DNA from 3 places in the Mesorhizobium sp. WSM4307 genome. Region 3 is predicted to be linked to each of the others. Evidence: predicted binding sites of a transcription regulator. Region 3 holds the regulator's gene; each other region holds the start of a gene.
What was found. The regulator PhoB, encoded in region 3, activates phosphate uptake and scavenging genes when phosphate is short. The targets are predictions, from matches to a motif close to TGTCATNNANCTGTCAT.
Positions count from the first base shown of each region.

Region 1: FJV83_RS15010 (ceramide glucosyltransferase) is a predicted target of PhoB. The motif match lies at 1,879-1,895, and genes of this name have one in related genera.
Region 2: FJV83_RS11175 (esterase-like activity of phytase family protein) is a predicted target of PhoB. The motif match lies at 1,439-1,455, and genes of this name have one in related genera.

Region 1 covers NZ_VFTB01000005.1:490,459-493,732, reverse strand. Annotated here, with positions in the region: gene FJV83_RS15015 (O-succinylhomoserine sulfhydrylase) at 1-585, shown strand, start outside; gene FJV83_RS15010 (ceramide glucosyltransferase) at 619-1,770, opposite strand; gene apaG (Co2+/Mg2+ efflux protein ApaG) at 1,999-2,391, shown strand; gene FJV83_RS15000 (Hsp33 family molecular chaperone) at 2,429-3,274, opposite strand, start outside.
Region 2 covers NZ_VFTB01000004.1:238,521-241,794, forward strand. Annotated here, with positions in the region: gene FJV83_RS11175 (esterase-like activity of phytase family protein) at 1-1,322, opposite strand, end outside; gene FJV83_RS11180 (glycine cleavage T C-terminal barrel domain-containing protein) at 1,592-1,882, shown strand; gene FJV83_RS11185 (trimethylamine methyltransferase family protein) at 1,894-3,274, shown strand, end outside.
Region 3 covers NZ_VFTB01000010.1:105,550-108,823, forward strand. Annotated here, with positions in the region: gene pstB (phosphate ABC transporter ATP-binding protein PstB) at 1-147, shown strand, start outside; gene phoU (phosphate signaling complex protein PhoU) at 173-880, shown strand; gene phoB (phosphate regulon transcriptional regulator PhoB) at 900-1,589, shown strand; gene FJV83_RS24295 (hypothetical protein) at 1,678-1,941, opposite strand; gene FJV83_RS24300 (ROK family protein) at 2,031-3,274, opposite strand, start outside.

The DNA.
Region 1 (3,274 bases), on a different contig from region 3:
ATCGTCGTCTATTCGGCCACCAAGCACATCGATGGCCAGGGCCGCTGTCTCGGCGGCGTGATCCTGTCGGACAAGAAGTGGATCGACGAGAATTTGCATGACTATTTCCGCCACACCGGCCCCAGCCTGTCGCCCTTCAACGCCTGGACGCTGCTGAAGGGCCTGGAGACGCTGCCGCTGCGTGTGCGCCAGCAGACGGAGAGCGCCGGCAAGATCGCGGATTTCCTCGCCGAGCAGCCGCAGATTGCCCGCGTCATCTATCCCGGCCGCGCCGACCATCCGCAGGCCGAGATCGTCAAGAAGCAGATGTCGGGCGGCTCGACGCTGATCTGCCTCGACGTCAAGGGCGGCAAGCAGGCGGCTTTCGCCCTGCAGAACGCGCTCGACATCGTGCTGATCTCGAACAATCTCGGCGACGCCAAGAGCCTGATCACCCATCCGGCGACGACCACGCACAAGAATTTGAGCGAAGAGGCGCGCGCCGAACTCGGCATCGGGCCAGGAACGCTCAGGCTGTCGGTCGGCCTGGAGGATACCGACGACCTTCTGGAAGACATCGCCCAGGCGCTGAAGGGCGCCAAATAGGGAGCCGTCGAGGCAGCGTCGTCCGCGCCGCGATCAGGCGCGCGACGACGCCTCTTCCAGTTCGGCGGCCTTGGTGCCGATGATCATCGCATTGCCGCGCCAGTCGACGGCGCCGCCGAGCCAGCCGCGCGCCCACATGGTTGGAAGCATCAAGTCCCGCGCAATCATCGCCGCGACCGTGCGCGGCGACAGGTGCCAGCCCTTGGACCAGGCCAGGGCGCATTCCGGTAGATAAAAGGCCGCCAGCACGGCGATGGCCGTCAGCGGCAGGCTGAAGCCGGCGCTTGCCGCCGCAACCAGCGCAAGCGCCAGCGGCACCACCGCGCCCGTCAGGATTTCCGGCGCGAAGAACCGCGGGAAGGTTACGCGGCGCAGGCGCGCCCAGCGGGCCTGGCGTGACCAGATCGCGCCAAGCGTGCGCCTGCCAAGCGGCTGCTCGAAGGGTGCCGCGACGAGATTGACGCATAGGCCAAGCCCATTGACCAGCTTGGTCGCGGCGGCGTCCTCGGCGATTTCGGCGGCCAGCGCGCGGATGCCGCCATTGGCATCCAGCATCGGCTTGTTCCACAGCATGCTCTTGCCCTGGGCAAAGCCAAGGCCGAGCGCCTCGCCGGCATATTGCCAGCGGGCCTGCAGCGTGTTGAGGAAGGCGCATTCGACCTCGGCCCAGAAGCCCTCCGGCCGCGAGCCGATCGGTGTCGAGCAGACAAGGCCGGTATCCGGCTGCCACGCCGCCATCAGATGCTGGATGTAGTCTCTCGGCATCAGCACGTTGGAGTCGGCGAGGACGACCCAGTTGTGCCGCGCGGCTTCCCAACCCTTGACGCAATTGTTGAGCTTGGGATTGGCGCTGACGCGGTCGTCACCGATCAACAGCCGGGCCGGCACTTTTGGAAAGCGGCCAATGGCGGCGCGGATCAACCTGACCACCGGATCGTCGCCATGGGCAACGCAGAAGATCAGCTCGTAGCGCGGCCAGTCGAGCGAGAAGGCGCGCTCCAGCGTCTCCTGCGTGAACGGCTCGACGCCGCGCGAGGGTATGACGATCGATACCGGCGGCGATTTGCCGACCGGCGGTGCGATCGCGGTGCGCCGTCTCAGCTGTGAGGCGGCGAGCAGGATGCTGGCGAGGTTTGAGGCAATGAGAGCGGACGACAGCGAGGCGGTTATGAGGGTGAGTTCCATCGAGATCCGGTCACTCCAGAAAAACCAGCCGGTGTGGCGGCCGTTTTCGACAGTTCGACAGAGCGCCCGAGTCGCCCGGCATTGGTCGGCGCACCCCATCATTGTCATGTGTCACTTAAATGACATTCTTTGCCGGCACCTGCGTTTCAAGACGAGGCGCGACAAGACGCGCTCGTTGATCTGCTCGCCGGGAGCGCCGAAAGGTATCGGATCGTTTTGGAGCCGCTTATGTACCGCGCCGTCACGCGCAACATCGAAGTGCAGGTCAGGCCGTTCTACCTCGAGGACCGCTCCGATCCTTCCGAGAACCGCTATGTCTGGGGTTATCAGATAACGATCGACAACCAGTCGGACGAATTCGTGCAGCTTCTGTCGCGTTATTGGCACATCACCGACGGTGCCGGCAGGGTCGAGGAAGTGCGTGGCCCGGGTGTCGTCGGCGACCAGCCCGAACTCAATCCCGGCGACAGCTATCAATACACGTCCGGCTGCCCGCTCTCGACGCCATCAGGCATCATGGTCGGGCACTACACGATGCGCAACAAGCGCGGCGAGACTTTCGACATCGCCATCCCGGCATTTTCGCTGGATCTGCCGGGGACCAGGCGTACGGTGAATTAGCGTCCTTCTCCCCGTTTTACGAGGAGAAGGACTGGCTTTATTGCGCGGCAAATTCCGCCGGATCGAAGTCGTACTGTGTCGAGCAGAATTCGCAGGCGACGTGGATGCCGCCATCCTCGGTGCTGTCCTTGATCTCCTGCGCGGAGAAGCCCTCGAGGATGCCGCGGATCTTGTCGCGCGAGCATGAGCACTGGTCGGCGACGGGAACGCCGCCGAAAACCCGCACGCCATGCTCGTGGAACAGGCGATAGAGCAGCCGTTCGGTACCGATCGTCGGATCGATCAGCTCAGTCGGCTCGATGGTGCCGAGCAGCGCCAGCAATTCCTGCCAGGAATTGTCGGTGGGATCATGGATCTCCTCGCGCGGATCGCCATCGCCGCCGTGCAGGTCCGGAACGCGCATGCGATCGGACGCCTGCGGCAGGAACTGCGCCAGGATACCGCCGGCGCGCCATTGTTCGCGCGCGCCGCCGACGCCGGGCGTCAACAGCTTGGCCACGGACAGCCTGATATCCGTCGGGATCTGCTCCGACTGGCGGAAATAGGTGCGCGCCGCGTCTTCCAGCGTTTCGCCGTCGAGCTGGACGATACCCTGATAGCGCTGCGTATGGGCGCCCTGGTCGATGGTCAGTGCCAGCACGCCACCGCCGAGCAGTGTCTGCTGGGACGTTTCGCCTGCGGCGACCAGTGCCTCGAGGCGATCGGCATCGAAGCGCGCATAGGCACGCAGCGCCGACGGCGTGGTGAAATCCGCCACCAGCATGTCGACCGGCCCATCGGTGCGGGTCTGCAGGATGAACTTGCCCTCGAATTTGAGCGAGGTGCCGAGCAGCACCGTCAGCACACAGGCTTCCGCCAGCAGGCGGGCGACCGGCTCGGGATA
Region 2 (3,274 bases), on a different contig from region 3:
TCGTCGGGCTGCTGTGGATCGAGCACGCTGGCCAGCGACATTGCTTCCCACTTCTCGGACAGGTTGTTGTGGTCGTTCGGCGCGCCATTGTGCAGGCCGAAGCGGTTGAGCTGCGCATTGTCGTTGATGTCGATGAACGGCGTCAGCCTGGCCGGCATCACCGACGGATCGAGCACGCCCTTGGGCGCGACCGGCTTGTCGGCGGCGTCGAAAGGGCTGCCCGCGATGTCGGTTGCGGCCGAAACGTCGACGACAAAGACCTGGCGCAGAAGCGAGCTGTCGCCCTTGACGCCCTGGCCGTTGCCGCTGTCGCGCGTCAGCATCAGGAAGGACGTGTCCGACAGCGCCACGATCTCGCTTTGCGCGGCGACCTTGGTCTTGCCCTTGGCGTCCTTGAACACCGGCAGCGGAACGACATATTCATGCGCCAGCTTGAGATGGGCGAGGTCGGAAGCGTCATAGACCAGCGCCCTGGTGTTTTGCCGGGTCGAACCTGAATCGCCGCCATCCTCCCGGGTCGCCGACTGCAGCACGGCGATCAGGAACTTGCCGTCCGGCGTCATCGCCGTGCCTTCGAGACCCTGGTTGTTCTGGCGGCCGGTCTCGGGATCCTTCGGATCGGGCTCGGCGGCACCTGGACCCGGATTGTCCGAGGAGAAGTTCGGCGCGCCCTTGCGCATCGGCACCAGGGCCGCCGGCGGCTGGGTCGCCGACAGCAGGCGGCCCTGCGCCGAGAAGCGGTAGATGTTGGGGCCATATTCGTCGGAGATGAACATCGAGCCGTCCGGCAGGCGCACGATCGCCTCGTTGTCGAGGGCGAGCTTGCCATTGGTGGCGGCGGGCAGCATCGGCATGTCGCCTGCGGCGGCACGCACATCCGACAGCGGATCGAGCCCGGTGGCATCGGCGCCCTTGTCGTCGGTGAGAAGCATGGTGTCGGTGAGCGTCGCCTTGACTTCGGTCTGTTCCTGGCCAGCGGCGCCTGCTGCTGCCGGCGTGAACTCGATGCCGATCGTGTTGAGGCGCGGCCGGTAGTCGGTGGTGCCGGCGACATTGTAGCCGCGATCCGGCAGCAGCCAGAGCGAACCCTTGTAGGTGCCCGCATCACGCGTCCAGCTCGATGTGTCGATCGCCATGCCGGAACCCGAGCCGAACGTCTCGCCGAATTTGTCGCGCTGTGCGGCCGGGATGCGGCCGACGCCGACTAGGCCCTTGTTGACCGGGCCGCCGACTGTCGCGGTGCTGTCGGCAAGCGCCGGCGTGAGCGCGGTGAACAAGGCCAGAGCGACGCCGATCCAGGCGGGTCGGTGCAGATGTTTCATGGATGATCCTCTTTGTGACAGATGTGCCGGAGCGGCCGAAGAGCAAAAAAGCTGAAAGAGGCGGTACATCGATGATGCCGCGCGCCCCCCCCGGGAAAGCGGTCTACGGCGCGAACATGATGCTTGCGTGACAGTGCGGCATGCCTGAACGCCGGCGTGTTCACAGGCCGAGAAAAACACGCGCTCTGGCGGAAGAATGGATGATCTCCACGCATCCGTTGGGGTGTGCAAGTGCCGTACTGGACACTTATGTCTAGTGCGCATATGGTGTGCTTCTGACAGACCGGGAGGGAGGCCTTCAAGTCGCACAACCGCGCAGTTGTCATCGGGCCGACGCCGGCGGCTTCGAGCCGGTCTGGCGTGATGGCCGGCGCGTCGGCTTCGTCACTTCGGGCGGCTTTGGCTACACGATCGGCAGGAGCGTCGCGCTGGCGTTGGTCGACGCCGATTTTACCGAGGAGGGGACGGCGCTTTCGGTGCACATTGTCGGCGTCGAACGGCCGGCTCGCGTCGTCGAGCCGGCGCTCTACGATCCCTCGGGCAAGGCGATGCGGCAATGAGGAGGATTTCGATGATCGAGGCACGAGACAGCAGGCGCGAGCGCCGGCGTGGACGCACGGGCGAAGCCGGCAGCGAAAGCAGCCGCCGGCCCAACTACCGGTCGCTGAAGAACCCGTTCTTGCCGCAGCCGATCTTTTCGGATGACCAGGTGGCTTCCATCCACGACACGGCGCTGCGTGTGCTGGAGGAACTCGGCATCAAGGTGCTCTTGCCACAGGCGCGGGAGATTTTCGCCCGCGCCGGTGCGCTTGTGGAGCCGGACACCGACATGGTGCGCATCGGCCGCGACATCGTGGCCGCGGCATTGGCCTCGGCGCCAAAATCAATTCCAGCGCTGGCGGGCGACCGCAGCCGCGATCTTTTGCTCGAACTCGGCTCGATGACGTTCCTCGCCGGCGCTGGCGCGCCGAACGTCACCGATCTCGAACGCGGCCGCCGGCCGGGAACGCTCGGCGCCTTCGAGGAATTGACCAAGCTCATCCAGCATTTCGACGTACTGCACATGCTTTGCCCCTGCATCGAGCCGCAGGATGTCGACAACCGTTTTCGCCACTATGCCATCAACCGCGCGCAGTTGACGCTGTCCGACAAGTTCCCCTTTGTCTTCGCGCGCGGCACGCCGCAGGTCGAGGATGGCTTCGAGATGATCCGGCTGACGCGCGGGCTGTCGGAGGATGAATTCCGCGCTGGCGCCCATTGCTACACCATCATCAACACCAATTCACCGCGCCAGCTCGACATTCCGATGGCGCAAGGCATCATCGACTTCGCCCGCGCCGGGCAGGTCCTGGTCATCACGCCGTTCTGCCTGGCAGGCGCGATGGCGCCGATCACGGTCGCCGGCGCGCTGACGCTGCAGCATGCCGAGGCGCTGGCCGGTCTGGCACTGGCGCAGATCGTGCGTCCCGGCGCACCCGTGCTCTACGGTTCCTTCTCCTCCAATGTCGACATGAAGTCGGGCGCTCCGGCGTTCGGCACGCCCGAGCACGTCAAGGCGACACTGGGGGCCGGCCAATTGGCACGCTTCATCGGTCTTCCCTGGCGTTCGGGCGCCGGCAGTGCCGCCAACATTTCCGATGCGCAGGCCGCCCATGAGTCGCAGTTCGCCCTTTGGGGCTCGGTGCTTGCCGGCGCCACCGTCTGCGTCCACGCCGCGGGCTGGCTGGAGGGCGGCCTGAGCGTCTCCTTCGAGAAGCTGATCACCGACATCGAGGCTGTGCAGTCGATTGCCGAGCTTTGCGCGGCAACGCCTGGCGACGACGATGCGATCGGTTTCGAGGCCATCGCCGAAGTGCAGCCGGGCGGGCATTTCTTCTCGGCCGGCCACACGATGGCGCGCTACCGCACCGCATTCTATGAGCCACTGGTGGCCGACTGGTCGAATTTCGGCA
Region 3 (3,274 bases):
CACAACATGCAGCAGGCGGCGCGCGTCTCGAAGCAGACCGCCTTCATGTATCTGGGCGAACTGGTCGAATTCGACCGCACCGAGAAGATCTTCACGTCGCCCCGCGAGAAGCGCACGCAAGACTACATAACCGGCCGCTTCGGCTGATCGCACGCATACGAGGACCAGGATCATGGCCGAACACACAGTCGCAGCCTTCGACGAGGATCTCGGACAGATCAGCAGGCTGATCAGCGACATGGGCGATCTCGCCGGCTCGATGGTCGGCGGCGCCACCAAGGCGCTGCTGAACTCCGACAATGCGCTCGCCCAGCGCGTCGTCTCCGACGACGCCATCATGGATGCGCGCCAGCGCGAACTCGACGACCGCGCCATCACGCTGATCGCCAAGCGCCAGCCGATGGCCGACGATCTGCGCCATGTCGTCGGCTCGATCCGCATGGCCGGCGACCTCGAACGCATTGGCGACCTTGCCAAGAACATCGCCAAGCGCGTCGGTACTGTCGGCCTCAGCGCCACGCCGCGCGACCTGTCGCATTCCATCGACGCCATGGCGCAGCTGGTGCTGATCCAGGTGCAGGGCGTCATCGAGGAGTATGCGGCGCGCGATGCCGCGGCACTGGCGAAGCTGCGCGCCGACGATGAGCGCATCGACGTCAAATACACCTCCGTCTTCCGCGAACTGCTGACCTATATGATGGAAGATCCGCGCAACATCACGGCTTGCACGCATCTGTTGTTCTGCGCCAAGAATCTCGAACGCATCGGCGACCACGTGACCAATATCGCCGAGAATGCGTACTATGTCCTGACCGGCACGCAGCTGCCCGCCAACCGTCCAAAACAGGACGAGACGGCGATGTCGGCGCCGGCGGCCTGAGCGCAGGGGTAACCAACCGATGATCGCACCACGCATCATGGTGGTGGAGGACGAGGAGCCGCTCGGCGTGCTCCTCCGCTACAATCTGGAATCGGAGGGTTACCAGGTCGAGGTGGTGACACGCGGCGACGAAGCCGAAATCCGCCTGCAGGAGAACGTGCCCGACCTGCTCGTGCTCGACTGGATGGTGCCGGCGGTATCCGGCATCGAACTCTGCCGGCGATTGCGGATGCGGCCCGAGACCGAGCGGCTGCCGATCATCATGCTGACCGCGCGGGGCGAGGAAAGCGACCGTGTACGCGGGCTTTCCACCGGCGCCGACGACTATCTGGTCAAGCCGTTCTCGACGCCGGAATTCATGGCCCGCATCAAGGCGCTGCTGCGCCGCGCCAAGCCGGAAGTGCTGTCCAGCGTGCTCAAGGTCGGCGATATCGTGCTCGACCGTGAATCGCACCGGGTCTACCGCAAGAAGAGCGAGATCCGGCTCGGGCCGACCGAATTCCGCCTGCTCGAATTCATGATGCGCCATCCTGGCCGCGTGTTCTCGCGCAGCCAGCTGCTCGACAATGTCTGGGGCGAGACGATCTACATCGACGAGCGTACCGTGGACGTGCATGTCGGCCGGTTGCGCAAGGCGGTCAACAATGGTCGCATGCCGGATGTCATCCGTACCATTCGTGGGGCGGGCTACGCGATCCGGGAAGACTAGAGCTTGCCTCATCCCGATAAAATCGGGATGAGGCTCCAAGATCGAAACTCCAATCAGCAGGTAGTCGCCAATGCCGTGAAGAGGGTGATCAGCGGACTTCGACTTCTCCCAACAGATGTTGCCGCCTCATCTCCTCTTCGACCCATACAGCAACGCGCTGGAGCTTTGAATGTTTGATGTCTCGAATGATCAGCTGCGTAGTGGCCGCGTCGACCTCGCCGATAATAATTTCGCCCCAGCCGTTGGTTCGCAGGAAGCGGTAGACGTCCTCGCCGAAGTTGCGAACACGATGGACGAGGCCGTAAAACTCGGCCTGATCTATGTTGAAGTTGATCACCAACGAACGGGACATCAGCAGATCATACAGGCAGACACATTGCCAATTGATGTCGCAACGGGCCGAACGCGGTCGTTCAGAATGATCGAGTTTCGCCCTGACCGTCAGGCAACGTTCTTTCCGGCACCCGTTCTTGCCTGCACGCCCGGCGCGAAAATCTCCTGGTCGACGAAGGTCAGCGCGCGCATGGCGCAACCTTCGCGGATCAGCGGCAGTTCGTTCGGTTCGGTGTCGAAGGAGATCGATTCCGAGTGCTGACCACCGGCGGTCTGGGCGATCGCCTCGCGCAATGCCGGCTCGATCAGATCGAAGGCGGCGGCGCTGACGCCGACCATGGCAACGGGCGCCGGATCGATCAGCGCGAACAGGCTGCCGAGGCCGTAACCCAGTGCCTCGCCGGCCTTGCGATAGGCTTCGCGCTCGGGCCCGTCCCGTTCCCGTGCCGTCGCGGCCAGCGCCCGCATCTGCGCGTCGCTGACATCGGCCACCGGCTCGGTGTCCTCGCCGAGCTGCCTGGCATTGCGCCAGATGGCGTAATTGCCGGCATAGGCCTCGACACAGCCGCGCCGCCCGCAGCGGCAGAGCGCGCCGCCGGGCCGATGGATCATGTGGCCGAACTCGCCGCCCGAGGAATGGGTGCCGGTGAACAGCTCGCCCTTCAGCACCAGCCCCATGCCGATGCCGTGCGAAAGCAGGATGGCGATGAAGTCGTCGCGGTAGCGCTCGGGATCGCGCCTGCGCAGCGCCACCGCCATCATGTTGCAGTCGTTTTCCATGGTGGCGGGGATGCCGAACTCGGCTTCGAGTATGTCGGCGAAGGCGATGTCGGTCTGCGGCGTGATCGGCGACCACAGCATCGCCCGGGCCTCGGTATCGGTGATGCCCTGGATCGCCAACGCGATGCGGGCGACGCTGCGCACGTCAATGTCGGGATCCTCGAGGCGCCGCCTTACGATGGCCACGCATTCGCCGATCAGCGCCTCGCGCGACATGGTCAGCGTGTCCAGCCGGCGCTGTTCTTCCGATATCACCTGGCCGGCATAGTCGATGACTGCGACCGACAGGAAATTCAGCGACAGCACCACGGTCATCACAGCCGCGGCCTCCGGAGTGAGGCCGAGGCCGACCTGCGGCCTGCCGCGTTTCAGCGCGCCGGCCTCGCTCGGCTTGCCCTCGGCCAGGATGCCTTCGCCGATCAGGTCTGAGGAAATCGCCGATATGGTCGAATGGCTGAGGCCGGTGGTCGCGGCGATCTCGGTGCGTGAGGGCCGGCCAGCCTGGCGCACGGCCGCGATCACCATCGCGCGGTTGCGCCGGCGCAGATCGTCGTGGCGGATTCCGACCGACA